3 regions of the Mesorhizobium sp. WSM4848 genome follow, and region 2 is predicted to be linked to each of the others. Evidence: predicted binding sites of a transcription regulator. Region 2 holds the regulator's gene; each other region holds the start of a gene.
What was found. The regulator LexA, encoded in region 2, represses DNA repair genes until DNA is damaged. The targets are predictions, from matches to a motif close to TGTTCNNNNTGTGTTCNG.

Region 1 (9,559 bases), on a different contig from region 2:
CGGACGCTGAATGGCTGCAAGGTCGGCGACGCAAAACTCACCAAGGGTTACAGGCTGCCGACACGCTTTGTCATCCACACGGTCGGACCGGTCTGGCAAGGCGGCGGCAAGGGCGAAGCCGAGTTGTTGGCCTCCTGCTACCGCCGGTCGCTCGAACTCGCCGCCGCCAAGAATTGCAGGGCGGTGGCATTTCCGGCGATCTCGACCGGTGTATACCGGTATCCAAAGGAGCAGGCGACGCAGGTCGCCGTTGGCGCCGTGAGCGCCTTCATCAGCCACAACGCGGTTCCGGAAACCGTCATCTTCTGCTGCTTCGACCAGCAGACAGCGGAACTATACCAGCAGGCGTTGCTGCGCCTGCCGGGAGCGTGACCGGCTCAGGTAAGAAAATCCATCCATAGTTTTCAGATTTTTTTTCATTCCCCGATCTGGCCAGATGAAAGAATCGCGGCTATTGCTCATTGCAAATACCAATGGGGATTGGGCGAAGATGAGACTGCAGCTTTTTCGGAAAACAACTGCGTCGGTACTTGCAGGGCTGCTTATATTAGCGGCGCCTGACCTTGGGGCGGCGGAATCGCTGGCGGGAAGCAAGGGCAACAGCCGTTTCGCCGTCCATTTTCCGCCAGGCTCGACCGGAGATTGCCCGAAGGCCTACAAAGCCTATGTCGCGGCGAGCGGCCATTCGGCCTATGCGACGACGTTCTATTCGCGCGTCAGCGACCTCCACGTCATCTGCAGCTCCAAGCTCAACGCACCCTCGCAACAGGCCGCGGAAGAGATTGCGTTGCGCAATTGTCAGGCCGGCTTGACGAGGTGGAAGTTCAAGACTGCGGCCGGCGGCTGCGGGATCGCCGCGTCCAAATAGGTCACGACCGGAGAAGCTTGCGAGATCGCCGCCAAGTAGGCAGGCTGGCTTACCGATCCTTTGACAATGGGCGGACTGCAAAGCAGGGTGTTGCCACAGCTCGCGTGAAGGAGCATTCGCGCCGTTGGCGGCAAGCTCTGGCTTTGGAGGTCCCATGTTCGCCAAAATCCTGATCGCCAACCGCGGCGAGATCGCTTGCCGGGTGATCCGCACCGCGCGCAGGATGGGCGTGCGCAGTGTTGCCGTCTATTCCGACGCCGACGCCGGCGCCTTGCATGTCGAGATGGCCGACGAGGCGGTGCATATCGGGGCCTCGCCGGTCGGCGAAAGCTATCTGCGCGGCGATAAGATTGTCGCGGCGGCTTTGGCCACCGGCGCCGAAGCTATCCATCCCGGCTACGGTTTTCTGTCGGAAAACCCTGACTTCGTCGATCAGGTGACTGCGGCCGGGCTCGTCTTCATCGGCCCGTCGGCCGCCTCGATCCGCGCCATGGGGCTGAAGGACGCGGCCAAGCGGCTGATGGAGAAGGCCGGCGTGCCGGTTGTGCCAGGCTATCACGGCGAGGCGCAGGAGATCGTGCTGCTCGCCTCCAAGGCACGCGAGATCGGCTATCCCGTGCTGATCAAGGCGCGCGCCGGCGGCGGCGGCAAGGGCATGCGGCGCGTCGAACATCCCGACGACTTTTCCGAGGCGCTGTCGGGTGCGCGGCGCGAGGCCAAGGCCGCTTTCGGCGACGACCGCGTGCTGGTCGAGAAGTATGTCGACAAGCCGCGCCACATCGAAGTTCAGGTTTTCGGCGATATCTTCGGCAATGTCGTGCATCTCTACGAGCGCGACTGCTCGGCGCAGCGCCGCCACCAGAAGGTGATCGAGGAAGCCCCCGCCCCCGGAATGACACCGGCATTGCGCAAGGCGATGACGGAGGCGGCGGTGAAGGCCGCCAAGGCAATCGGCTATTCCGGCGCCGGCACCATCGAGTTCATCGTCGACGCCTCGCAAGGGCTGAAGGCCGACCGCTTCTGGTTCATGGAAATGAACACCCGCCTGCAGGTCGAGCATCCCGTCACCGAAATGGTCACCGGCACCGACCTGGTCGAATGGCAGTTGCGGGTGGCGTCCGGCGAAAAGCTGCCGATGACGCAGGGCGAGATCGCGCTCTCCGGACACGCCTTCGAGGCTCGCATCTATGCCGAGGACGCGGCAAAGGGCTTTTTGCCGGCGACGGGCACGCTGCATCACCTGAAATTTCCGGATACAGCGCCCGAGGTCGCCAGCATGCGGATCGAGACCGGCGTGCGGGCCGGCGATGCCATCTCGCCGTTCTACGACCCGATGATCGCCAAGCTCGTCGTCCACGGCAAGAACAGGCAGGCGGCGCTCGAAGCCCTGGGCATAGCCCTTTCGCAGACCGAGATCGCCGGCTCGACCGTCAACACCGCCTTTCTCGCGGCTCTTGCCGCTGACGCGGATTTTTCGGCAGGTGACGTCGACACCGGGCTGATCGGCAGGCACCAGCAAGCGCTGACCGCAGTGCCGCCGCCGAGCAGCGAGATCGTCGCCGCGGCCGCGCTTGCGGAGTCCGGCGCCGGGGCTCAGGCGCCGACCCGCGACCCGTGGTCGTCGCTTGCCGGCTATGCGCATTTCCACGCGATCGCGCGGCGCACGCGGCTTCGCTACGGCGAGGACGGTATCCTCGCGCTTGTGTCGATGCGGCCGGACGGGCGCTTCCAAGTGGCACTGGACGCACCTTATGACAGTGCGCTTGATCTTCGCGCTGCCCCTCGCCTCGCCCGCTGGCCAGGTCACGTCACTGTCTTTTCGGGGGCCGTCGGCTACAGCTTCGCGGTGCCGGACCCGTTGGCAAAGGCCGACGAAATCGCCGCCGGTGCCGACAGCCTGCGCGCGCCGATGCCGGGCCTGGTCAAGCTGGTGCGCGCGGCAAAAGGCGAAGCCGTCATCAAGGGCCAGCCGCTGCTGATCCTGGAAGCGATGAAGATGGAGCATACGATTTCCGCCACGCATGACGGGACGATCGCCGAGATCGCAACAGAGGGCGCGCAGGTCACCGACGGGACGGTGCTGGTGCGTTTTGCCGAGGAAGCCCACGGCTGACGCTGTTCATCCAAGAGGCGACGTCGAAGACACGCGCCACAGACGCACTCCCAGAATGAAATGGCCGGGGTTGACCCGGCCATCTCCGATTGTCGCTAGGCGACGCCAGTCGTTACGGCTGGATCGGCGCGTATTTGCCGCCGTGCCACTGGTTGATGTCGTAGCTGACGTTCTTGAGGTCGCCCTTTTCATCGAAAGTGACAGGGCCGACGACGGTGCTGATCGGCTCGCCGTTCTTCAACGCTTCGGCAACCTTGGCCGGGTCGTCGCTGCCGGCGCGCTTGATACCCTCGGCAAAGGCCTGGATCACGGCATAGGAGAACAGCGTAAAGCCCTCGGGCGCGAAGCCGCCCGCCTTGATCTTTTCAATGGCCTGCTTGGCTTCGGGCTTCGCCTGCGGATCCGACGGGAAGACGAACATGGTGCCTTCGCCGGCCGGGCCGGCAACCTGCCAGAATTCCGGCGTGGCGATCGAGTCCGGCATGATCAGCTGAAACTTGAGGTTCTGTTCCGCCGACTGTCGCAAGATGAGGCCGGCCTCGGGGTGGTAGCCGCCGAAATAGACCACATCAGCCTTCAGTTCCTTGAGCTTGGTGACAAGCGCAGAGTAGTCCTTTTCGCCGGCGTTGATGCCTTCGTAGAGGATCTCGTTGAGGCCGTTCTGGTTCATCGTCGCCTTGACGGCATCGGCCACGCCCTGCCCATAGGCGCTCTTGTCATGCATGATGACGACGTTCTTGCCGGCATATTTCTTGGCGATCCATGGACCGATGAAGGCGCCCTGCGCATCGTCGCGCGTATAAAGGCGCATGATCGTCGGCCAGCCGGCTTTCGCCGCCGCGTCGGTCAGCTCCGGGTTCGACGAAGCCGGGCTCATCATCAGCGCGCCGGCTTCGGCATAGACGGACGAGGCCGGGATGCTCGAGCCCGAGCAGGCATGGCCATCGATGAACTTGACGCCGTTGGCGACGATGCGGTTGGCGACCGAAACCGCCTGCTTCGGATCGCACTGGTCATCCTGAACGTCGAGCTTGATCTGGCGGCCGTCGACGCCGCCGGCGGCGTTGATCGCGTCGGCGGCGGCTTGCGCGCCCTGCTTGAACTGGTCGCCGATGGTGGCAAGCTGTCCGGTCATCGGTCCGACCACCGAAAAGGTGATGTCTTCGGCGAAGGCCGGCGTGCTCATCGCCAGACCGACCATGGCCGCGCTCAAAATAACCAACTTTTTCATGGCGATACAACTCCTCCACTCGCGCGCGGCCGCTCCGGCCGCGCCTCTTCCAGAATAGGTGGGAGAATTTCACCCCTCGCCAAGCCTGTCTTGGCGCATCGGCGGCACTCGATTGGGCCTGCCTTTCTGTTTGACCATGATCTTTTCCAAAAACCGGTTTCCACTTTTTGGGATCATGGTCCGACTGTTTGACCATGATCTTTTCCAAAAACCGGCTTCCACTTTCGGGATTAGGGTCCGAAAACGCGAAAAAGCCGCGCCGGCCTTGTTCCGGCCGGTCGCGGCTTTTGTCGATCGAACAATCCCGAACGCTCCCGCGCCCGAATACCGCTCGCCTTCCCTGTCCGTCGCGCAGCTTGGCCGTATCCGGCCTGCCGCGTTCTTGTCATTATAGGTACGACCGTCTTGCCCGGCCTTGTTCTTGCCGGTCCGGCCGTCTTGCGCGGCCTTGACCTGAAGAGTCCCTGTCGATGATCTCGGTGCCTGATGAGCTCAGGGCCAGCTTAGTGCATCGTCATCCATTCGCGGGCTTCGCGCAGCGCCCTGGCGATCTCGACCTTCGACATGGCGGCCGACAATTCCGAGCGCAATTCCGCGGCCCGGACCGAGCCCTTGATCGCAGCGATGTTGAACCATTTGTGGGCGGCGACGACATCGGTCTCGCAATCGCGGCCGGTCGCATACATCATGCCCAATTCGAGAAGAATGTCGGCCTGGGCAGTTGCCCCCATGACGCCGAAGCCGGCTTCAGGCATTTCAAAACGTGCCATTTCAATCCCCTGTTCTAGCCCCTGTCAGGCTCCCGAGAGCTGCCTCCTTCTGTCCCTTGGAAACCCTTGGGGCGGCTGCTCTTTCGATGCTTTCGAGAATGAACCGGAGGCTTGAATCCGTCGTTAAACGGCGTGCTTAATTTGAGGAAAACAAAGCTAAAACAAGAGGTAAACGCCGAAATTCATTAACGATGCAAAGCCAGCAATTGCGCCGGTTTGGACTAAAACTGATGAAAATTTGCGAGGCGCAAATCAAGACTTCGCTAACCACGGGAGACAAAGCCAGCATGCAAGGTGTTTCATTTCTCGCCGACCAGACCGCTTCGAGCGGCCGGGAAAATCCCGAAGTCTTCCGCAGCGGCACCGCTTTTGTTTTGCCGGGAGGTGGATTAGCTTACGTTTGCGTAAGAGGTAGACTGGCGGGGCGCAACACCCGGCCGGATGCCGACAGGGAGGAGGAACATGCTTCGCAAAATCAGCATCGCCGTTGCGGCCACATTGATCATGGCCGGCACCGCTTGGGCCGACCCGATCGAAGGCAACTGGAAAACGCAAGCCGGTTCGACCGCCGCCATCGCGGGCGGTGGCGACGCATTTTCCATCACGCTCAAATCTGGCAAGTTTGCCGGCAAGCGCATCGGTTCGTTCAAGGTGTCCGGCGCCAACAAATATACGGGGACGATAACCGACCCGGAGACCGACAAGACCTATTCGGGCAAGGCCTCGGTTTCAGGCGCTTCGCTCAAGATGAGCGGCTGCGTGTTCGGCGGGCTGATCTGCAGGACCCAGACCTGGCAAAAGCTCTGATCGTTTCGACTGCACCACAATGGAACGGGGCCGCGAAGGTCCCGTTTTTGGTTGCGCCTCTGTGTTTGCGAAACCGATCGATCGCGCAGGCTGCGCCTTCTGCGCCCTAACAGCAATTTTTGCGCATCCTTCGTCCCCTGTTAGCGAGTTTTGGGTCGGCGAGATTTGGGTCGGCAAGATTTGGTGGACGGTCGGCAGCCGGCACTCCGTCTAAATTTGAACCGCAGATGAACGCCGGCATCAGAACCGGTTCAGTTGCATCAGGGCATTCTCATGCGTGTTGAAGGAGAACCACGCCATGTTCGCCCGCCGCTTCACCATCGTCTGCCTGCTGATGAGCCTGTTCGGCATGGCGTTCGCCATCCTCGTTGCCGAGGGGCGCCCGGCCCGCAACTGGGACCAGGCCAATTCCTGCCGGTTCGGTTGCGTGAACCATTTTCGCCCCTGAACCGACAAAGACTTCGAGAGGAGAAAAGCAAAAGCCATGAACCGCATCGTCGCCAACGTCCTGAAAACCCTTCGGGTCCTGCCACGGGCGGCGCTCATCCTGACGGTTCTGGCGGCCCCGGTTCTGGCCGTGCCCTCGATGCGTGCCGATGCCGGCTCGACGATCGAAGCGCCGGCGCTGAAGAAGACCGGCGTCGGCTTTGTGCTGTTGGTCAGCCTGCGGCGTGGTTAGGTAGTCGGCCTTCATCGAAACCATGCAAAACAAAAAACGACCCTTCGGCCCCCTCCCAACCGCATGGCCAAGCCTCTATATTGGGTCATGGAAAAGCGAATCTATCCCCAAGCCATAGACTCAGTCGTGATGCCGGAGCCGTTTGGCCGGCAGATCTTCAATGATGCAGCAAAGGCCGTCGCGGCCTTGCAGGCCCTCTACGACCGCAACACCAAATTTCTGCGCGATTCGTTTACGGCGCTCGCCGCAGGCGGCGACAACAACAAGCGCTACCGGGCGTTTTATCCCGAGGTCGGTGTCACCACGACTTCGTTCACCCAGATCGACTCGCGGCAGGCTTACGGCCATATGCCGACGCCCGGGCATTTCTCGACCACCATAACCCAGCCCGCCCTTTTCGAACGCTATCTCATCGAACAGCTTCGCCTGATCATGCGCAATCACGGCGTTCCGGTCACGGTTTCGGAATCGATGACGCCCATCCCGCTGCATTTCGCGTTCCTGGAAGGCTCGCATGTCGACGGCGCGGCAGCCGAGCGCATCAGGCGGCCGATCCGTGACCTGTTCGACGTGCCGGATCTCGACGGCACCGACGACCAGATCGCCAACGGCACATTCGAAGTGGCGTTAGGCGAAGCCAGGCCGTTGGCGGCGTTCACAGCGCAACGCATCGACTACTCGCTGCACCGGATGTCGCACTACACGGCGACCAGTCCGCAGCATTTCCAGAATTTCGTGCTGTTCACCAATTACCAGTTCTACATCGACGAATTCGTCGCCCGTGCGCACGATCTGATGGCGAAAGGCGGCGGCGGATACGTCGAATTCGTCGAGCCGGGAAACGTCGTCACCAAGGCTGGACAAAACGCGCCCGGCCATGGCGTGGCGCCGCCGCGCCTGCCGCAGATGCCGGCCTATCATCTGAAGAAGCCGAACCATGGCGGCATCACCATGGTCAATATCGGCGTCGGCCCCTCCAACGCCAAGACGATCACCGACCACATAGCGGTGCTCAGGCCGCATGCCTGGGTGATGCTCGGCCATTGCGCCGGCCTGCGCAACACCCAGGCGCTGGGCGACTATGTGCTGGCGCATGCCTATGTCCGGGAAGACCATGTTCTGGACGATGACCTTCCGGTCTGGGTGCCGATCCCGCCGCTGGCCGAAATCCAGGTGGCGCTGCAGGAGGCGGTCGCCGAAGTCACCGGCCTTTCCGGCTACGACCTCAAGCGTATCATGCGCACCGGCACAGTCGCTACCATCGACAACCGCAACTGGGAGTTGCGCGACCAGCGTGGGCCGGTGCAGCGGCTGTCGCAATCACGGGCGATCGCGCTCGACATGGAGTCGGCGACGATCGCGGCCAATGGCTTCCGCTTCCGCGTACCCTACGGTACGCTGCTTTGCGTCTCCGACAAACCCCTGCATGGCGAATTGAAGCTGCCCGGCATGGCGACCGAGTTCTACAAGCGGCAAGTGGCACAGCATTTGACCATCGGTATCAGGGCCATGGAAAAGCTGGCCGAGATGCCGATGGAACGGTTGCATTCGCGCAAGCTCAGAAGCTTTTCGGAGACGGCGTTCCAGTAGCGCCGCTCGGCCTGCGACCTTTGTAACGGCGCGGCAGGGCATTTCGTAATCTTGCTTTGGGCTGCATTTCTGCCGATAAACAAAGTAGATGGCACCCGTTCGAGACATGATGGCTTCGATGGCGTTCGTAGCAATGCTCGTCTTCTCGGTCGCGCTGGTGGCCGGGTTTTTCGGAACGCTGCATCCGGCCTTCGATTCCTTCGCTCATTTCCGCGTTCATCTTGCCGTGCTGATGGCGCTTTGCGCGCTGCCGCTGCTGGCGACGTCGTTTCGCCTGCAGGCGGCCACGGCGCTGCTCCTTGCAGTGGCTGCGTTTGCCACCACCTCAAACGCCCTGTCGGTGCCCCGCCTGTGGCCGGTCCAGGCAGCCGACGAAGCCGAGGCCGGCGACCAGGCGGTCCACCCCGGCGACCAGGCGGTCTACCGCCTGCTGCAGATGAACCTGCGGTTCAACAATCCAACGCCTGAAAAAGTCGTGTCGCTGATCGGTCGGACCCAGCCTGATGTGATCACCCTCGATGAGGTGTCCGACATGTGGAAGGCGAAGCTTGGCCATCTTGCCAGCGCCTACCCTTACCGGATCCTCTGCCCCTACCCCAATGGCGTTTTCGGCGTTGCGCTGCTGTCCAGACGGCCGTTTGCCGCCGGCACACAACCGCGCTGCGATGGCCGCGGCGCGATGGCCATCGCGACGGTCGATTTCGGCGGAACCGACGTCGACGTCGTCGCCGTCCACCTCACCTGGCCATGGCCGCGCCACCAGTCACCGCAGATCGGCGAATTGTCGGGGGAGTTCGCCTCGCTCGGCGAGACATCGATCATGGCAGGCGACTGCAATGCAGTGCCGTGGAGCGCCGCCGTGCGGCGCGTCGCAAATCTTGGCAAACTGACCGTGGCGCCTTCGCCGGGGCCGACCTGGCTCCCTATCAAGCTGCCGGAATTCCTGCGCTTCGCCGGACTGCCGATCGACCTTGTTTTCAGCAAGGGCGCGGTTCTCATCCATTCGGTGTCGAGGCTGGACAACACCGGCTCCGACCATCTTCCGCTGATGGTGGAATTCTCGCTCAGGCCGGAACAGAAGAAGCCAGTCGACGAACATGAAACTGCGACGGCATCCGTGCGATAGAACGGCAGGCCCCGAGGCTGAGCTACTGCTTGCGCAACAGCGCCCTGATGAGGTGCTCGACATGGCCGCCGTCGCGATGCTCGCGCGCGTCGAAGGCGTTCTGTTTCGCCTCGTATTCGGCATAGACGGCCTTGATCCGGCGCCTCGCCTCGCGGTGCGTCTTGCTGCAAAACAAGTTGTCGGCGAACTCCAGTCCAGTGATCGATCTTTCGGTCGCCCGCATCATTGTCCTGGCGATGCGGCCATGGTTATGCTCGTGAGCACGAACGCCCGCGAAAAACCGCTTCCAGCGCTTCTGCAGCGCCGGTGTCGCGGCTGAGGCCAAACGCGGGAAGGTGTAGGTGAGATCGAGTGTGCCATTGGCCTGCCGCAGAC
Region 2 (9,559 bases):
TGATGCGGCAACAGGACGTGGCCACTGCGACGCACCTGCTTTTGACGGGCAAGGCGCCCGCCAATGCATCTGCCCGAAAATCGGAATCGATTTTCGGAGAGCATGATGCATAGATACAAAGCGTTAGAGCGTAGTTTGTGCGTCCAAACGGACGCACGTCGCTCCAAGGTGACCTGACGATGTCGGCCGCCCTCACCCATCTTGGCGCGGAAGGCGAAGCCAATATGGTCGATGTCGGCGACAAGGCGGAGACGACCCGTACGGCAATCGCCGAAGGTCTTGTCTCGATGCGGCCCGAAACGCTGAAAATGATTCTCGACGGCGATGCCAAGAAAGGCGACGTGCTGGGCACGGCGCGCATCGCCGGCATCATGGCGTCCAAGAGGACGCATGAGCTAATCCCGCTCTGCCATCCGCTGCTGTTGACCAAGATATCGGTAGACATCGAACCGGACGCGAAGCTGCCCGGCCTGAAGGTCACGGCGCTGGCCCGCGTCACCGGCAAGACCGGCGTCGAGATGGAAGCGCTGACCGCCGTCTCGGTCGCCTGCCTGACCATCTATGATATGGCCAAGGCGGTCGATCGCGCCATGGCGATCTCCGGCATCAGGCTGGTGGAAAAGACCGGCGGCAAATCCGGCGACTACACGGCGGATGCCCAGGGGGCAGGCCAATAATGGCGCTGCTTGCGGTCGCCGAGGCGCTCGAGCGCCTGCTTGAGGATGCTGCGCCCTTGCAGGCTGAAAGCGTCGCCCTGATGGTCGCCGCCGACCGCGTGCTGGCGGGGCCACTCATGGCGCTCCGCACCCAGCCGCCATTCAACGCCTCAGCCATGGACGGCTATGCCGTGCGGGCCGACGATGTCGCGTCCGTGCCCGCGAGACTTTCGGTGATCGGCATGGCGCCGGCCGGACGCGGCTTTGCCGGAGCAGTCGGCCCGGCGCAGGCCGTGCGCATCTTCACCGGCGCGCCGATTCCCGCAGGCGCCGACACAATCGTCATCCAGGAGAATGTCCGCGACCTCGGCGGCGGCATGGTCGAAGTGACCGCGCCGACGGTTGAAGGCCGCAACATCCGCCGCCTCGGGCTCGATTTCTCGCAGGGCGACATGCTGCTGGAGAAAGGCCGCCTGCTTGATCCGGCGGCATTGTCGCTGGCGGCGTCGGCCAACCATCCGCAGGTCAGCGTGGTGAAACGGCCGCTGGTCGCCATCATCGCCACCGGCGACGAATTGCTGCCGCCGGGCAGCGACCTTGGCCCCGACCAGATCATCTCCTCCAATGCCTATGGCGTCGCCGCCGCGGTCCGCTCGGTCGGCGCCAGCGCACTCGATCTCGGCATCGCCCCCGACCGCAAGGAGGCGATCGCCGCGCTGGTCAAAAAAGCGGTCGACGCAGGCGCCGATGTCATCGTCACGCTGGGCGGTGCCTCGGTCGGCGACCACGACCTCGTCCATGACGTGCTGACCGGCGAAGGCATGGCGCTCGATTTCTGGAAAATCGCCATGCGGCCCGGCAAGCCACTGATGTTCGGGCGGCTGGGCGACATCCGCTGCCTAGGCCTGCCCGGCAATCCGGTGGCCAGCCTGGTCTGCACGCAGCTCTTTCTGAAGCCGCTGCTGGCGCGGCTCGGCGGCCGCGCCTTCCGTCAGGACATGCGCCAGGCGCGGCTCGGCGCCGCCATGCCGGCCAACGATCTCAGGCAGGACTATGTACGCGCGGTGGTGAAGGAAGAAGCTGGCACGCTTGAGGCAACGCCGTTCAGTATCCAGGATTCCTCGATGCTCAGAATGCTGGCCGACGCCAACGGACTGATCGTGCGCGAACCATTCGCTGCCGCAGGCGCGGCCGGCACCGCCTGCAGGGTGCTGATGCTACGCTGAACAAAACGTCAACGCATTCATTAAACTTTAAATGGTTGCGGAACACAACTGGAACAGATAGTGTTTGTTCTGGGTTTGTTTTTCTGATTCTGTTGGGGGTCGCGATGCTGACACGCAAACAACATGAACTGCTGATGTTCATCCACGAGCGGCTGAAGGAAAGCGGCATTCCGCCCTCGTTCGACGAGATGAAGGAAGCGCTCGACCTCGCCTCCAAATCGGGGATCCATCGGCTGATCACGGCGCTGGAGGAACGCGGTTTCATTCGCCGCCTGCCCAACCGCGCCCGCGCGCTGGAGGTGCTGCGCCTGCCCGATTCGATCGCGCCGGGCCTCAATGCGGCGCGCAAATTCTCGCCGAGCGTCATTCAAGGCAGCCTTGGGCAGGGCGGCCTCGGGCGCCAGATCAAGCCGGCGCCTTCGCGCATGCGTGCGGCCGGCAATGACGACGACGTCGTTGCCACCGTCTCCATACCGGTGATGGGCCGCATCGCTGCCGGTGTGCCGATCGACGCCATCCAGCACCAGACGCATTCGATCTCGGTGCCACCGGACATGATCACCGGCGGCACGCACTACGCGCTGGAGGTCAAGGGTGATTCGATGATCGAGGCCGGCATCTTCGACGGCGACACGGTCATCATCCGCAACGCCGATACGGCCCAGCCTGGCGAGATCATTGTCGCTCTGGTCGACGAGGAGGAAGCGACGCTGAAGCGGTTCCGCCGCAAGGGCGCCTCGATCGCCTTGGAAGCCGCCAATCCGGCCTACGAGACACGCATCTTCGGGCCGGACCGGGTCAAGGTGCAGGGCAAGCTCGTCGGACTGATCCGGCGTTACTGAGCGGCAGGCTTCTTGGGTTTCTCGGCTTTGCGGTAGGGCGGCAGGCCCCTCGCCTCGCGCGAAAATCGCCGCTGCTCATGCCAGGGCCTGTATGGCTGTCTGACGGCAAAACGGATTTCTGCGCGCGTCGTCGCCGATAGCGGATCGAAGAAGACGGCGGCGCTGCCCATGCGAGCGAGCTGCCGTTTGGTGACGACGAGAACCAGCGGATTGCGGCAGGGTTTGTAATAGGCTGTGGCATCGTCGATGACGATCAGATCCGCAAAGGCACAGGCTGGCCGCGCGGTTTTGCGGTCGTCGGCGACCGCGATGAGCGCGCCGGACGGATGCCGGGCGAGGCACAGGCCGGCAGTGCAGGTGAAAGGCGCTCCCGGCGGCAGGTCGGCCGGATCGGCGATGTCGGACTGCACATCTCCTTTCTCGAATGTCTCCGGCTCGACGATCGTCGTTGAAACCAGCGCATGTTTCCAGTTGTCGGTGGTGAATTCGTTCGAACGCATCCGGTTGACGGCAAGTTCGCCGCCGCCGATCGGCAGCGCCACCAGATGCGCATCCTCCGAGATCAGCACGTCGGGGTTGCGCGTCCCCGAAATCGTCAGCAGGCCGGCGAGCGCAAAGGGAAGTGCCGCAAGCCGCAGCCATGTCGTCGCCATCGTGGCGATGACCAGGGCGACCGTCACCAGCAGAACCGACTGCAACGAAATCAGTCCGACTGCATCGACCGGCGAACGCTCCGAAATCCATCCCGAAATTGCAATCATCACCGTCAGCCCCTTGCCCATCATGTAGAGGAAAGGGCCGTCGAGGCCGAAAGGCATTGCCAAGGCGCTGAGGACGGCCAGGAACATGACGATCGTGACGATCGGCATGACGGCCAGATTGGCGAACAGGCTGAGCGGCGAGACGCGCTGGAAGTGCCAGATGGCGAAGAGCGCGGTGGCGCTGCCGGCAATGATGGAGGTCATTGCGATGGTGCCTGCCCCAGCGACGAGTTTCTGGGTGACGAAAACGACCGGTGACCGTCTTTGGCGCGGCGCCGTGGCCTTGTCGGCACGATAGTCGGACCAACCGGCATAGGCACCCACGAGAGCCGCAGTCGCGGCGAAGGACATCTGGAAGCTTGCGCCGACCACCTCGTGCGGCGACACGATGATGACGGCGATGGCCGAAATCGCAAGGTTGCGCATGGTGAGTGCCGCCCGGTCGAACAGCACGGCTACAAGCATTACCGCCAGCATGATGAAGCTGCGTTCAGCCGCGACCACGATACCGGAAAAAATCAGATAGGCAGCGATGGAGACGAGTGCGGCAGCAGCCGCATATTTCTTGACCGGCCGGCGCGACGAAAAGTCGGGAAACAGCGCAAAGGCGCCGCGCAGCAATCCCATGACGGTGCCGGCGACAAGCGCCATGTGCAGGCCGGAAATGGAGATGATGTGGTAGATGCCGGTGCGCCGCATCGATTCGTTTATCGCTTCGGGGATGCCGGCCCGCACGCCGACGATCAGCGCAGCGGCGATCTCCCCCTCGGCACCACCGATGCTGTCCCTGATGTGGTCGGCGATGGCTTCGCGCGCCTTCTCGATCGACGAAGAAAGGCGGGCGGTAAACGGTGCTTCTTCGGAAACGACGATCTTTGGGCTGCCGAGGAAAAAGCCACTGGCACCGATACCGGCGAAATAGCTGTCAAAGGAGAAGTCAAAGCTGTCCGGCCTGACCGGGCCAGTCGGAGGCAAAAGCCTCACATAGCCGGTTGCCACCGAGCCTGCGGTCATCCCAGCGGGGATCTTGCGTGCCGAAACCCTGACGCGTTCGGGTGCATAACGCAGTGTCGGCCGGGCGGTCGACATCACGTCGATGGTCAGCCTGACCCGGCCGTTCGCCATCTGGTCGAGCCTGACGATACGGCCAGTCAGCTGGGTCTGGATTTCCGAACCGAGCATCTTCGTTCCGGCGCGCCAGGTTTCAAGCTTGGCGGCGAGCACACCAAGCGCGCACAGCAATGCTGCCATGAAGCACAGATGCGTTTTGCGGCGTGAGCGCGTGACGGCCGCACACAATGCCGTGAGCACCACGACGGCAATCGGCTGGGCAAAGTCCGGTTCGACGGCAAGCGAAAAATAGACAATCACTCCGCATGCCAGAAAAACCGGCACCAGCAGGAAGGCGACGCCGCGGTCGAATTCCAGGCCGGCTGCCGAGGCCACGCTGTTGCGGATACCGGATGGTGAAAGACGGCTGAGCTGTCGGCGAAAACGAATGACAGGGCCGGGTGCTGGAGCCGGTATCGGCGCGGCGCGGTCCGGCGAAACAGGCTGAATGCCCGGGTGCGACGCAGGCAGCGAAGCGGGTGGCGGCTCGGCGTCGGGAACGTCGGCAAACAGCGATCGTTCGCTGACGCTTGTGGTCGCGCCCTCGCTCTTGTCCGCGCCGCGGCCTGGTCCAGCCATCGGGTTCGCCCCTTGCGCCCTTGACCTCCTATGCTACATGAACGCGCGACGCGCGAAAGTCCGCGCAACCATATCCGTTTTCTGCGCTTGCCCAGGAGTTCCATGTCCGACAAGGTCGTCACCCGTTTTGCCCCTTCGCCCACCGGATTCCTGCATATTGGCGGGGCGCGCACGGCGCTGTTCAACTGGCTGTATGCGAGACACACCGGTGGCAAGATGCTGCTGCGCATCGAGGACACCGATCGCGAGCGTTCGACCGATGCCGCAACCGCTGCCATCCTCGATGGGCTCTCCTGGCTCGGCCTCACCTGGGACGGCGAGCCGGTATCGCAGTTCGAGCGCGCGCCGCGCCACCGCGCGGTCGCCGAGGAACTGGTTCGCCTCGGCAAAGCCTATTACTGCTATGCGACGCCGGCTGAGCTGGAGGCGATGCGCGAGAGCGCGCGGGCCAGGGGCTTGCCTCCTCGCTATGACGGCCGCTGGCGCGACCGCGACCCGTCAGAGGCGCCGGTTGGCGCCAGGGGCGCGATCCGCATCAAGGCGCCGGCCGACGGCGACACGGTGGTGCATGACCGCGTCCAGGGCGAAGTCCGCTTCCCCAACAAGGATCTCGACGATTTCATCATCCTGCGCTCGGACGGCAACCCGACCTATATGCATGCCGTCGTCGTCGACGACCACGACATGGGCATCACCCACATCATTCGCGGCGACGACCATCTGACCAATGCCGCCCGCCAGATGGTGATCTATCGAGCCATGGGCTGGGACGTTCCGTCGATGGCGCATATCCCGCTGATCCATGGCGCCGACGGCGCCAAGCTGTCGAAGCGGCACGGCGCCCTCGGCGTTGAAGCCTATCGTGCGATGGGCTATCTGCCCGAGGCACTGCTCAACTACCTGGCGCGGCTCGGCTGGAGCCACGGCGACGACGAGGTCATGTCGATCGCCGACATGATTGCGTGGTTTGACATCGGCGATGTCAACAAAGGGGCCGCCCGCTTCGACTTCGCCAAGCTCGAGGCGCTGAACGGCGTGCATATGCGCCGCATGAACGACGCCGAATTGCTCGATATCTTCATCAACACCATGCCCTATCTCGAAGGCGGCCCGGCGATCGCAGCGCGCCTCGACGACACACGCACGGCGCAGTTGCTTGCCGCCCTGCCCGGCTTGAAGGAGCGCGCCAAGACGCTGGTCGAGCTGGTTGACGGTGCCGCCTTCCTGTTTGCCGAGCGGCCGCTGCCGATCGACGAGAAAGCGGCGGCACTGCTCGGCGGTGAGGCGCGCGAGATCCTGCGGGGCGCCCATGCGGCGCTGAAGGCGATTTCAGGGGATTGGACGGCCGCAGCGGCGGAAGCGGCGATCCGCGAATATGCGCTTGCCGGCGGCCATAAGCTCGGCGCTGTGGCCCAACCTTTGCGCGCCGCGCTCACCGGCAAAAGCACCTCGCCCGGCGTGTTCGACGTGCTTGCCGTGCTTGGCCGCGAGGAAAGCCTGGCGCGCATCGCGGATCAAATCGATTAGCAAAACTGGCCCAAGAAGATTGGCATTGAAAGGTGGGTTTCGCAGTGCAACATTAGGTCCTGGCCCAATTTGGCACGCAAATCCAATTGCGGGCGCGACCGCGCGAACTCCGATGCTTCGGACGTGTTGCGTTGCAGATATTTTGCCTTTGCCGACACGAGAAAACAAAAAGGAGTTTGCAATGTCCGAAGCTGCGACAAAAATGGAATTTGGCGGCAAAACCCACGCGTCGACTGCGAAACTTGAATTCGGCGGCAAAACTCACGAACTCAAGGTGCGAAGCGGCTCGGTCGGACCTGATGTCATCGATATCGGCGCGCTTTACAGCACCACCGGGGCCTTCACCTATGATCCCGGCTTCACCTCGACGGCAAGCTGCGAGTCGGAAATCACCTTCATCGATGGCGATGCCGGCATCCTTTTGCATCGCGGCTATCCGATCGACCAGTTGGCCGAGCACGGCGACTTCCTCGAAGTCTGTTATCTCTTGCTCTACGGCGAACTGCCGACCAAGGCGCAGAAGGACGATTTCGACTACCGAGTGACGCGCCACACCATGGTGCACGAGCAGATGTCGCGCTTCTTCACCGGCTTTCGCCGCGACGCCCACCCGATGGCGGTGATGTGCGGCGTGGTCGGCGCGCTGTCAGCCTTCTATCACGATTCCACCGACATCTCGGACCCCTACCAGCGCATGGTCGCGTCGATGCGGCTGATCGCCAAGATGCCGACGATCGCGGCGATGGCCTACAAATATCACATCGGCCAGCCCTTCATTTACCCGAAGAACGAGCTGAATTTCGCGGCCAACTTCCTGCATATGTGTTTTGCCGTACCGTGCGAGGAATACAAGATCAACCCGGTGCTGGCGCGTGCGATGGAGCGCATCTTCATCCTGCACGCCGATCACGAGCAGAACGCCTCGACCTCGACCGTTCGCCTCGCCGGGTCGTCGGGTGCCAATCCGTTCGCCTGCATCGCCGCCGGCATCGCCTGCCTGTGGGGACCGGCGCATGGCGGCGCTAACGAGGCAGCCTTGAACATGCTGGGCGAGATCGGCCATGTCGACCACATCCCGGAATTCATCGCCCGCGCCAAGGATAAGAACGATCCGTTCCGATTGATGGGCTTTGGCCACCGCGTCTACAAGAACTACGATCCGCGCGCCAAGATCATGCAGAAGACCGCACATGAGGTCTTGGGCGAACTCGGCATCAAGGACGATCCGCTGCTCGACATCGCCATGGAACTGGAAAGGATCGCTCTGACCGATTCCTATTTCATCGAGAAGAAGCTTTATCCGAACGTCGATTTCTATTCCGGCATCACGCTGAAGGCGCTGGGCTTCCCCACCACCATGTTCACCGTGCTGTTCGCGGTCGCCCGCACCGTCGGCTGGATCGCGCAGTGGAAAGAGATGATCGAGGATCCGCACCAGAAGATCGGCCGCCCGCGCCAGCTCTATACAGGTGCGCCGGAACGCGACTACGTGCCGATTGCGAAGAGATGAGTGAGTAGCGAATAGCGAGTAGCGAGTAGCGAGTAGCGAGTAGTATCTTAGACACCTAGCGATGCCGCTCACTACTCACTACTCACTACTCACTACTCCCTTCTTGATGTACCTCATCACAACCCCCGCAGCGATGTCGCCGGACGGTCTGTCGACGGCCATGCGTCTGGCCACCTCGGCAAAACCGTCCTTCTGCCATGCGCGATAGGGGGTGTCGGAAAACAGCGCCTCCAACTGCCGCGCCAGATAGTGCGGCCGCACATATTCGTTGTAGTTTTCCGGCACGATCGGGCGGTCGGCGATGAGATTGGGCAAGGCGGCGCTCCATACGGTGATCAGGCGTTGGGCCATCCGCATGACCGGATCGAGCCGGTAGCAGGAGATCATCGGCACACCTGACAGCGCCAGTTCCAGCGACACCGTTCCCGATGCGATCAGCGCTGCATCGGCCTTGCCGAAGGCCTGCCATTTGCGCTCGGGATCAAGGATGATCTCCGGCTTCTCGTCCCAGCTTGCCACCGAAGCCCTGACCAGGTCGGCGACATGTGGCACCGTCGGCAACAGCAGGCGCAAGCGGTGTCCGCGCGCACGCAGGATCGAGATCGTCTTGCCGAATGGGCCGGCCATCCTTCGCACCTCGCCGCGACGCGAGCCGGGCAGCACAAGCAGTGTCTTCACACGATCGTCGGACAGGTCGCGCGGCAGGCTTTGCGCCTTGGCGGCGCCGAGCACGCCCGGATCATGCCTAAGGCGATGGCCGACATAGGTGCCGGTCGGACCGCCGAGGCGGGCGAGTTCCCTCACTTCGAACGGCAGGATGCAGAGGATATGGTCGACATACGGTTTCATCGCCACCGCCCTGCCCGGCCGCCACGCCCAGACGCTCGGGCAGACATAGTGGACGATCGGGATTGCCGGATCGGCGGCACGCACCTTTTTCGCCACGCGCAGCGAAAAATCCGGGCTGTCGATGGTGATGAGGCAGTCGGGCTTTTCATTGGCGACCGCACCGGCTGTCTGGCTGATCCGTCGTATCAGGCGCGGCAGATCGCGCAGGATGGCGCTCAATCCCATCAGCGCGATCTCGCCGCCGTCGAACAGCGGCGTGAGGCCGAGCGCCTGCAAATGCCGGCCGCCGATGCCGACGAGCCGGACCTCGCGGCCGGTCGCGCGCTTGAGCGCCGCTACGATGTCGGCGCCAAGCAGATCGCCGGATTCCTCGCCGGCGACGATCGCGATCTTCAGCGGTCGCTCAGTCGCCATGCGCCGGCTCCGCAGCGGGCAGGCCGATCACGAACAGGCCGAGCGCGTTGGCGCGAGCGACGACTGTCGGGCCTTCCAGAACCAG
Region 3 (9,559 bases), on a different contig from region 2:
GGCAGGCCTAGTTATCTTGCCGATCGCACCACATGAAATGCGACGATCGCCGGGGATTGGCGCGCGATGGCTGAAGACGAACACCGGGACAAACGCAGGCAGCGCGTCTTCAAGGGCGCGACGATCCTGACCGGCATGACCAGGTCCGAGGTCACGTGCACGGTGCGCAACATGCATGACGGCGGCGCCGAACTGAAGGTCTCGATCGATGCTCGCGTGCCCGACGAATTCCTGCTCTACGTGCCGACCGACGGCATCGCCTACAAGGCAGTGGTCCGCTGGCGCCGCGAGGACCGCATCGGCATCATGTTCACCGGCACCGAGCCAAAGCCCCACTGGCACTACGGCTAAATCCCTGAATGGCGCCCTCTGAGCAGTTGACGAAGTTAGGAGAGAGAATCTCCTAATGGTGAAAGCCTAACGCTTGGTACCCGACGCGTAGGGCAGCTCAAGGTGGTTTTCTGCCTTCCGTGTCGCCGATCGGAACGCACAGGCAGCGCCATAACCTGTCATTCGCGTCGCTTCTCCAAACCTGCCCTTTGCGCAACGGCCAAGCCGACCCAACGCATCGTTCGGTCATGCCACAGGATCCGCAATTCGCGAATTCGACGCCCGAATACACGGGCGGACATGTTGCTTAGACGTGTTTCGCGGACTTATACTGGATGTTTGGCGAGCCTGCCCCGGCACGCAGCCGGGGTGGCAGCCCGGCTCTACGGTGGAGGGTTACCATGAAAATTACATCGCTAGTGGCTCTCTTTACAGCGGCGTTGGCACAGGGGGAATAGACGAATTCACCGGTCTCACGCGTAACGTCAAAGGGGATGGCCCGTTCCATGACATGTCGGTGCACTGCCTTGGGCACTGGACGATGATCAAGGATGATTTTAACTTCGATGGCAGTTGTGTCGAAACCGACAAGGACGGCGACAACGTCTTCACAACGTTCGATAACCAGAACCACTACATCGTCGGGGGCACAGGAAAGTACAAAGGAATTACTGGAAAGGCCCCCTACACCCCGGTTCAGCTTACACGAAACGGTTGGCGGTCGAATCGGACGCGTGGTCAACCATAAGGCGTCCTGGGAGATCAAGTAGGCCTGAGTTTCGGACACTGACCTTGGGCGGCCCGGGTACGGGGCTACCGCGCTGACCGTAGCTGGGACGCGACCTCTATGCAGAAGACCCGCCGCTACATTTGCGAAGCGACGGGCCTCCGCCCCATTCCCCCATACCTGACCACGCAACTGCCGTGCCAGACTTATTGACCCATTGCGGGACACCTTATGGCTTCTGCGCAGCGGAATTACCGACACGTACTTCGTTCGCATGTTTCGATTGCATTAGCTTTAACTCACGTATTCACCAGCCACGTGAGCACGCCCCCCGAAGGCTCGCTGGTCAGGCCCAGCGGCCTCCCCCCGCAACCAAAGCCGCTGGGCCGCCCCCGCTCCGCTAGTCTTAGTCTGGACTAGAACTTCCCTTTGAACCGATCTCCATCCATGGGGCTGGGCAGCTACATCATAGGCGAACGAATCCTATAAGCGGTAGATGGTCGGAGGCGACCCGCGAAAGCGGCGTGTCATGGGCTTCGACGCTTGAGATCATTCCGTGTCGATTTGCCATGATCCGGTCGAGCGACAGCAGCGGCAGACTCGATGGAAAGGTGGGGACCGCCGGTGGCGCGGGACCGAAAGTCGTGTGCAGCGTATTCAGCGCGGAACGGTTTCCGAGTCGCCATTCGTTCAGATCGCCGAGCAGCAGTGTTGGTTTTTCGTCCGGTCTGTTCATGATTTCGAGCACGACACGGGCCTGTTCGGAGCGCGATCGGCGCAGCAAGCCGAGATGGGCTGCGATAATGCGCAGAGTTCGTTTGTCGTCCAGATCGATTTCGGCAACCAGGGCTCCGCGCGGCTCCAGCCCCGGGAGCTTTATCTGATGGACATTGCGAACGATGCCCCGTTTGAAAAGCAGAACGTTGCCGTGCCAGCCGTGCCCTTTGCCGTTTCCGGACACCGGCACCGGCACCAGGCCTGTTTCCAATTCGAGACGCAGCAGATCCAGAAGGCCGGCACGATCTCCAAAGCGATTGTCTGCTTCCTGCAACGCAATGACATCCGGGCCGATTTCCCGGATGACGCGACCGATTCGTTCGGGATCGAACTTTCTGTCGACGCCCACGCATTTGTGAACGTTGTAAGATGCGACCAGAGTCTCCGCGGGGCGTGTCCCTTCGGGCGGCGCAGCCTTCGCCTTCTGCTTTTTTCTGTCGCGAATGGATTTGAGCACACTTGCAGGAAAGCTATGTCCAGTTCTTTGCATGAGTCTGCTGCTCGTCCTCACTACCTTCAAGACTTAGCTTTGTCTCACTCAAACAGGATCTGCAATCGCTGCTTCCTGCCCTGACGAGATGCGGCGCTCAAAAAGAGCGATGGCTGCGTCACCCGAATTGCCCCCGGCAGAACGAGAAAGCCTCTAAAGGTAGGGCGATCCCAGCCACAACACTCGGTCGAACAGGCGGACGATGAATGGCCGGGCTCTCAAGGTTTCGATCGTTACAGACGCGGCGGAGGCGATTGCCGATCCGATCCGCGCTTCAATCTCCGCGGCAAAGCCTGCATCAAGAACCTCTACATCAATCTCAAAATTCAGCCGCAGGGACCGGGCATCAAGATTGGAGGATCCTATAAAAGCCCAAACTCCATCGACCGACAGCAGCTTCGAATGATCGAACGAGCCCTCCGTGCGCCATACGCGGCAATAGTGCTTCAGGACCTGATCGAATTGCGCCGTCATCGCCCGGTCGACAAGGAAGAGATTGTTCATCGCCGGTACCACGATGTCGATCTCGACGCCTCGCCTGGCCGCGGTCGTCAGCGCGCTAATCAGTTCCCGATCCGGCAGGAAATAGGGCGACATGATGCGGATCGATTTGCGGGCGACGGAAAATGCCCCGATCAGCAAGTTGTGGTTCGTTTCGATGCTGGCATCCGGCCCGGATGCAACCGCCCGCGCCAGCATCGGTTGACCGGGAGCCGCGGGAAGCGTGGCCACTTGCCAGGTGTCGCCTTTCAGGAGCTCGCCGCTCACGAAGCGCCAATCTTCGGCGGCAACCGAAAAAAGGTCGGCCACGACCGGCCCGGTGACCTGAAAATGCGTGTCCCTCGCGCTGGAGGAGCCGGCGAACTCGGCTGAGAATCCCTTTCGGATGTTCATCCCGCCGGTGAACGCAATCGTGCCATCGACGACCAGGATCTTCCGGTGCGTTCTGAGGTTGGCGTAGGGAAGACGCAGGCCCATGACAATGTTGCCGTTGAAGAGGTCTGCTGTGATTCCTGCCTCTCGCAGACGCCCAAGAATGCTGGGGACGGAGTAACGCGCCCCGACGGCATCGATCAGCACGCGAACGCTGACACCCCGCTGGACGGCTCCGGCGAGAGATTCCACGAAAAGCCGCCCGACATCGTCATTGTCGAAGATGTAGGTCTCGAGAAGGACAGTGCGTTGAGCGCCATCAATCGCTCGGCACATTGCGGCATAGGCCTCGTCACCTGTCTCCAATATCGCAATCGCGTTTCCCGAGGTCAGGGCACGCCGGGCCACCCTGTCGCCCAATGTCTTCAGGCCGGTGAAGCGTTGGCCGTACCGCTCGGCAATCAATTCCTCGGCGGCAATGTTGCGCTCATGTTTTGCGGAAGCCGCCTCGCTGGAAAGGGGCCGCATGGCGCTGATCGTTGCACGACGGATGCGGTTTATGCCGGCAACGGCGTAGATGATCGCGCCAAGGAATGGCGACAGGAACATCACGCCGACCCAACCTGTGGCGGCGCGGACGTCTTCCTTCGTCATTATGGCGTGGACGATGCCGATGGCCGCCATCACCACCGAAATGACCGCGAGGACCTGGGGCCAATGAGACATTAAGGTCTGCAACATCGCCAGGACTATCCAGCGAGCGGTTGCAGAACGCAATGCAGCTCATTCCCGGCGGCTGCCGCGACCGCTCTTAGGGCTGATCTCCCTCGGCGTCGCCACGCTTGCGCCGCAGTCACCCAATTCGTAATACAGAGCACCGCAAGCCCCCAGACCACGGTAACAAACTGGACAGAGCCACTGCCTAGTTCGATGGAACGGCTCCCCGTCGCTGGAGACCAAAAGCCACGAGCGGGCACTACAGGCCCAACTTCTCCCGGAGTGCATCAATGCGTTTAGAGGCTTCCGCCTTGCTGAGGCCGTCAGCATAGGCGTCAGGGTCGTCGGCCTGTTCGGCCAAAGTTTTCAAATAGGAGGCTTGTGCGGGGGTCATGGGGTCATCTCCGCTGATCCAATCTTCCGGGTCCTTTTCGACATTTGCCGGTGCCTCGATTTTTGGGTTGTGCCGGTCGCCCATGATCAATCTCCCTTGATGATCACCACAATGAGAATGATCATGATTTGTTCCGCCAGATTGGTATGCGTGTCGCGTCCGCCCGCGCGGGCCGGTTACGCGCAAGCGGAGCGAATCTCTTCTTGGCTATTTCATAGCGTGGATACATATAGTGGTAATCTTGCCCGATCCTCAAATCGGTGAGGACGCCCCGTGAGCAGCGATCAGGGCCATTTGGAGCCGTAACTGGCTCATAAACGACCCCCTACTCGGGAGTCGGCTTCTTCGAATTATTTGGCCTTCAGCCATGTGTTCGACAGTCCACTCCTGTAGCGGCTGTCGGCGCGCTTCGAGATAATTCCATTGAGCCGGATCTTCTCGACGGTGCGGAAGAGCGCCAGCGCACTGCCCTCGAAGTGCTCACTGTATTGGATCTTGCCGAGGCCAGACTCAACCAGTTGCCATAGCGCGTGCTTGCGCTGCAGCAGCGGCAAGGAGCCTAGATCGCGGCCGTCGAGATGGAGGATATCGAAAGCGACGAACACCAGCCGGCTCGGCTCGTTCCAGATCGCGGCTTCCAGCGCAGGGCAATCTGAAGCGCCCTGCCCGCCGGGAACAATGACCTCGCCGTCGACAATGGCAGTCCGGCATGGCAGATCGACGGCTAGTGCGATGGGCCAGTATTTCGTGGTCCAGTCGCGGCCGTTCTTGCTGTAAAGACGCACGCCACCATTATCGATGATGATCTGGGTTCGATAGCCGTCGAGATTGGCCTCGTGGACCCAGCCTTCATCTTCAGGCGGCCGCTCGACCCGAGTCGGGATCTGCGGCGGAAGAAACTCCAGCCGGCCGCCATTGACCTTGGCACGCTTACTCAATGACGCCACCTTTGACCGCGCAGCGGCGGCTAATCGGCACAGGCAGCACGACATCACCCCAACATGATGCCTGCCACCTGTGCCGAGCCCCCGCCAAGCCGCCGAGCCCCCGCCAAGCCATTGCAAGCATCTACGCACGAGGCGAATCTGTCGTTAGCTTTGCGTCCTAATACTTATCCCGGCGTACATATCTTGCTCGGCGCGGCGCTCTTCGTTCCCGACCGGCTTATTGCTGTCTGGGATTGCCGCCAGCCTACGCAGCCCTTGGCTAGTGAAGTGAGATATCCGGGCTAGAGCGGTTCGTCATTTCACGGAACCGCAGAACCGCTCTATCTCTTCATTTCTTGACTGCAATTCCGGACGAAAAACCGTTCGCACTTTTCCTAGAATTGCACTGATTGCGGACTACCTTGGTCAGTCCAACAAAAGCACCACGGCGGGATGCAGCTTCTTCAGATTCGGCAATGATTTCGACTGCCAGGGTATGTCGGGCGTTCCACGCACGACGAGTCGAACATCGGGATGCTTGCGCACCTCAATGGTAAATTTCGCCAGCAGGTTGATGCCGGAAGAGTTCAGAAAGTGAAGGTCCTTCAGATTGAGCGTAATGGAAGCGGGATTCGAGGCAAGAACACTGGCCGCCAACGCCGTGATAGGCGCACCGGCGTCGGAACTGGCAAGCCGCATTGCACCGTCGAAGAAAATTTCGCTTCCTTCAGTCCACACGCGGTAGTCGTCTGTCTTGATTTCCATAGCCTGGCTTCGCTTCATTTAGTTGTGAATTTGCGAGATCGGAATAGAGGCATATGTCTCCACGCAAATCCGATCGCTTTCGTCGGCGGCGCTGAATATCCAAGCCAGGCGTGCGCCGTAGTCGCTCATCAACGTCAGCAATCCGAGTCCGGAGCCTGTCACCTCGGGGTTCGCGGCATTCAGCTCAATTCGCTGTATCAGCAGGTCCACTGGGTCGCCAGCCGTGATGTCCGCCAGGAGGTTTTGGAACCCAGACGCAATTTTACCGTCGACGTCATTCGACACCTTGAGCTTGAAGCACTCCGAATCCATCGACGCCTCGATCAGGATCTCGCCCGGTGCACGAAACTTGACGGCATTTTCGATGAGTTCGTTGACCAGATATCCGATGCTGTGCCGCACTTCCATGTAATCATTGCGGGACGACCGGAAGCGCAACGCGAAAACATCGGCGATGAAGTCCGAGGTCGTGGCACAATGACGCCAACTCAAATCGAGAGGTCCGTCGAACAGTCGTACGCGACTGACGCTCTCCTTGATCCCGATTGCAATGTCAGGCGTACCGAACAGCGTTGTCATTGCTATGTGTGCCTTATGATCACGAGGGTGATGTCATCGTGGATCTTCTGGATCCCGATATGGGCCATCAGATCGTCGATGATCCCAGTCTTGATGTCCTCGGCGCTGCTGCCGTGACGTCTTTGTACGCTCTGGCTGAGGCGCTCGAACCCGAACAACTTTCTTTCGTGGTTTTCCGCCTCGGTCACACCGTCGGTGTGCAGCACGATCACGTCGCCGCTTCCAAACAGGATGTCACGCGTGGCAATGAACTTCGAGATGTCATTCTCCAGGCCAACCGGCAGACCCAGATCAATCGTATCGATACGTTCGACTTCCCCATCCGCACGCACGACAAGAACGTCCTCATGCTGGCCGGATAGCGTTACCCGCTCATCTTCGAAGTCAAGAAAGGCCAGCGAGAGATGCTTGTCGGTGTTCGTCCGCTCGATGTTCTTGTAGATCGCTCTGTTCAGCCGATCCAGAAACTGGTGCGGATTCGCTTCGTCGGTCTCCTGCAGCGCGCGTGCAACGGATTGGACCATCAGCATCAGCACGCCGCTCTCAAGACCATGACCGGTCACGTCGCCGATGCCGATCTTGACCCTTGACCCGTTCTGCAGGACGTCATAGTAGTCGCCGCCAACCTCGTCAGCCGGACGCATGTAGGCTGCGATCTCCAGCCCAGGAATCGCTTCGAGTTCGAATTGTTTCGGCAGGACCATCATCTGGATCTGCCTGGCAACCGCGAGCTCGGCACCGAGGCGTACGTTCTCGTCTCGCAGCTTTTCGTTGAGCGCCGAAATCTCCTGGTTGGCGTCCCCGAGCTCCCTGGTTCGTTCGTCGACGAGCTGCTCGAGGTTTTCCGTGTGAAAGCTGATCTGCTCAGCCATCCGGTTGAAAGCGACCCCCACCGCTCCAACCTCGTCGCGCGTCGGAATGCTTACCCGGACTGAATAGTCTTTCGCCTGCAACCGCTTGGCGGCCCCGGCAAGCGCACTGAGGCCTGCAGTGATCCGCTTTGAAATTCCGAAGACAGCCGCAAAGACGATCAGGAGCGAAACGATAACTGCGATGACCTGGGTGATCAGGATCCGGTTGGTTGCGCTGGAAATGCTCTGCTGCGCTGCAAGGAGGGAAGCATAAATTTCCCGTTCGGGGACGACGAAGCCAAGCATCAGAGTTTCGGCCGTGATGGACCCCGTGCTATTCCAGAGATTGACTGGGTCTAGTCGGCGAAGTGCGACGATGTACGGTTCGGCTTTGCGGTTTTCCTCAATTGAAATGTGCTTGATGACTGTCTTGTCGTCGGCGGGAAGTTCGAGCGCTGCGACAGTCGCGTGCGTACTCTTTTTGAGCGAGCGATCGAGGCCGGTAACGCCTTGACCTGCCGCACCACTTGCGATCTTGAGCCCGAGCATTTTCTCGCCTTCAGGCTTGATCGCAAGCACATTGCCGTTCGACATGGTGAGAAAACCGAAGCCCGTATCGGCGACCTTCACGCTTTCGACGATGTCAGCGAGTTGATCGAGCGTAACGTCGGCAGCGACCATGCCGGCGACATTGCTGCGGTCTTTCGTCCAGAGTGGGTGGAAGAAGCTCACTATGAGCTTGCCGGTAATCGCGTCGATATAAGGAGCAGTCGCAGTGATGTCATCGCCCTTTACGGGGCGCGAATCGGGCTCCCTGAGCCAGCCTTCCCAGCCTTCATAGACGCCAGGAAAGAAGAAATCCCAGAAATTCGCTTTGTCGTGGCCTGGATAAAGCTTGTCGAAGGTCTGCGCCTGATCGGAATAAGGAATTGTGCGCATGATCGGCCCTGACTTCGGCCCTACGTAGTAGACCTGCAGCTTCTTGGTGCCAGTTGACATCTGGCTTGTGCCAAAAATATCGAAGATCGCACTCTCCTGAATGTCGCGGAGAATTTCGGGCTTCGGTTGATGATCAGCGGCGAGGAGGTATCCCCAGACACTCATGACAGAAGTTGACCCTTGCCGGGTCTGTAACCAGTTTCCCGTGGCGTCATATGCAAGCGGCGCATTGAAATAGGGGTTGTTCGCCAACGCCTTGCCGATCGCATCTTTTGCTGCTGGATAATCTATTAGTCTCTGCATGGAGGCTGCAAGCGCGGTCACCTCGGAGTGCATGCTGCCGAACAGGAGATCGGCGCGCAGCGCCGTCGTCTCGATATAGTTCTGGAGGTATTCCTGGCTTGCCTTGGTGAGGCCGCTCTCGATCTGGTGCGTGGCGTCCCGAGAAAGCCGGTTCACATTCCACAGCGCGACGCCGCCGCCGACGAGGAGGTCGAACAGCACCGCCCCACCCACAACGATCAAGAATTTAGCGCGGAAGCTGTTAAGCCGGAGGACAGGCCAGGGTCTGGACGGTGTTGCATCCAAATCGGTCATAGCGGCTTGCGTCCCGATGCAACCCAGATCGGCCAGCCGGCATAACCCTTGGGGTGGAGCGCAGCGAAGATGTGGTCCTGGAAGCCCTGTCGGAACCGCCTGATAAACGCCGGTGTGTCACCTCGCTTGGTAGCCATCTCGCCTGCATAAACATTCTCCCATGCCGCTATGACGTCCGCGAAGTCCTGTGGATCGCCGTCGTGGTTGGTGACCATGAAGGACTCGACCCGAATGTCTTCGAGCCCCGCTTCGGTCAGGTAGCGTTTGCTCTTCGGGCCGAGCTCAATATCCATCTGGAAGTGCGCCCACAGCTTGGCGACCTCGTTATAGGTCCATTGGATGCTGTCGGCGCGTGGTTCGCCCAGGCAGTGCGAATTTTTTTCATTGGTGATGTAGACACGTCCGCCCGGCTTGCAGATGCGAAACAGTTCCCTGAGGATCAGTTCGGGCTTGTTGAACACCTGCAGCGAATGGCGGCACGTGACGAGGTCGAACTGATTTTCCTCGAGCAGCATTTCTGATGCATCGCCATAAGTGTACTCGATGCCCTTGATATCGAACTCCGCAGCCACGTTTCGCGCATAGGCGAGGCTC

Region 1: the regulator LexA is predicted to act here: its motif matches at 5,129-5,146, upstream of AC0L16_RS07140 (sel1 repeat family protein).
Region 3: the regulator LexA is predicted to act here: its motif matches at 4,427-4,444, upstream of AC0L16_RS03455 (DUF3072 domain-containing protein).

Annotation. Positions count from the first base shown of each region.
Region 1 is NZ_JBVVPX010000005.1:80,946-90,504, reverse strand. It holds gene AC0L16_RS07160 (O-acetyl-ADP-ribose deacetylase) at 1-372, shown strand, start outside; gene AC0L16_RS07155 (hypothetical protein) at 491-868, shown strand; gene AC0L16_RS07150 (acetyl/propionyl/methylcrotonyl-CoA carboxylase subunit alpha) at 1,023-2,981, shown strand; gene AC0L16_RS07145 (ABC transporter substrate-binding protein) at 3,094-4,212, opposite strand; gene AC0L16_RS07140 (sel1 repeat family protein) at 4,716-4,982, opposite strand; gene AC0L16_RS07135 (DUF2147 domain-containing protein) at 5,445-5,789, shown strand; gene AC0L16_RS07130 (hypothetical protein) at 6,088-6,237, shown strand; gene AC0L16_RS07125 (hypothetical protein) at 6,274-6,468, shown strand; gene AC0L16_RS07120 (AMP nucleosidase) at 6,598-8,058, shown strand; gene AC0L16_RS07115 (endonuclease/exonuclease/phosphatase family protein) at 8,177-9,184, shown strand; gene AC0L16_RS07110 (DUF922 domain-containing protein) at 9,207-9,559, opposite strand, start outside.
Region 2 is NZ_JBVVPX010000004.1:198,592-208,150, forward strand. It holds gene trpC (indole-3-glycerol phosphate synthase TrpC) at 1-113, shown strand, start outside; gene moaC (cyclic pyranopterin monophosphate synthase MoaC) at 180-677, shown strand; gene AC0L16_RS06460 (molybdopterin molybdotransferase MoeA) at 677-1,882, shown strand; gene lexA (transcriptional repressor LexA) at 1,987-2,724, shown strand; gene AC0L16_RS06470 (ComEC/Rec2 family competence protein) at 2,718-5,174, opposite strand; gene gltX (glutamate--tRNA ligase) at 5,277-6,701, shown strand; gene gltA (citrate synthase) at 6,883-8,211, shown strand; gene lpxB (lipid-A-disaccharide synthase) at 8,290-9,474, opposite strand; gene AC0L16_RS06490 (LpxI family protein) at 9,464-9,559, opposite strand, start outside.
Region 3 is NZ_JBVVPX010000002.1:219,058-228,616, reverse strand. It holds gene AC0L16_RS03470 (PilZ domain-containing protein) at 67-351, shown strand; gene AC0L16_RS03465 (endonuclease/exonuclease/phosphatase family protein) at 1,524-2,324, opposite strand; gene AC0L16_RS03460 (phospholipase D-like domain-containing protein) at 2,478-3,938, opposite strand; gene AC0L16_RS03455 (DUF3072 domain-containing protein) at 4,174-4,392, opposite strand; gene AC0L16_RS03450 (ATP-dependent DNA ligase) at 4,659-5,246, opposite strand; gene AC0L16_RS03445 (slr1659 superfamily regulator) at 5,661-5,999, opposite strand; gene AC0L16_RS03440 (slr1658 superfamily regulator) at 6,018-6,578, opposite strand; gene AC0L16_RS03435 (SpoIIE family protein phosphatase) at 6,581-8,965, opposite strand; gene AC0L16_RS03430 (methyltransferase domain-containing protein) at 8,962-9,559, opposite strand, start outside.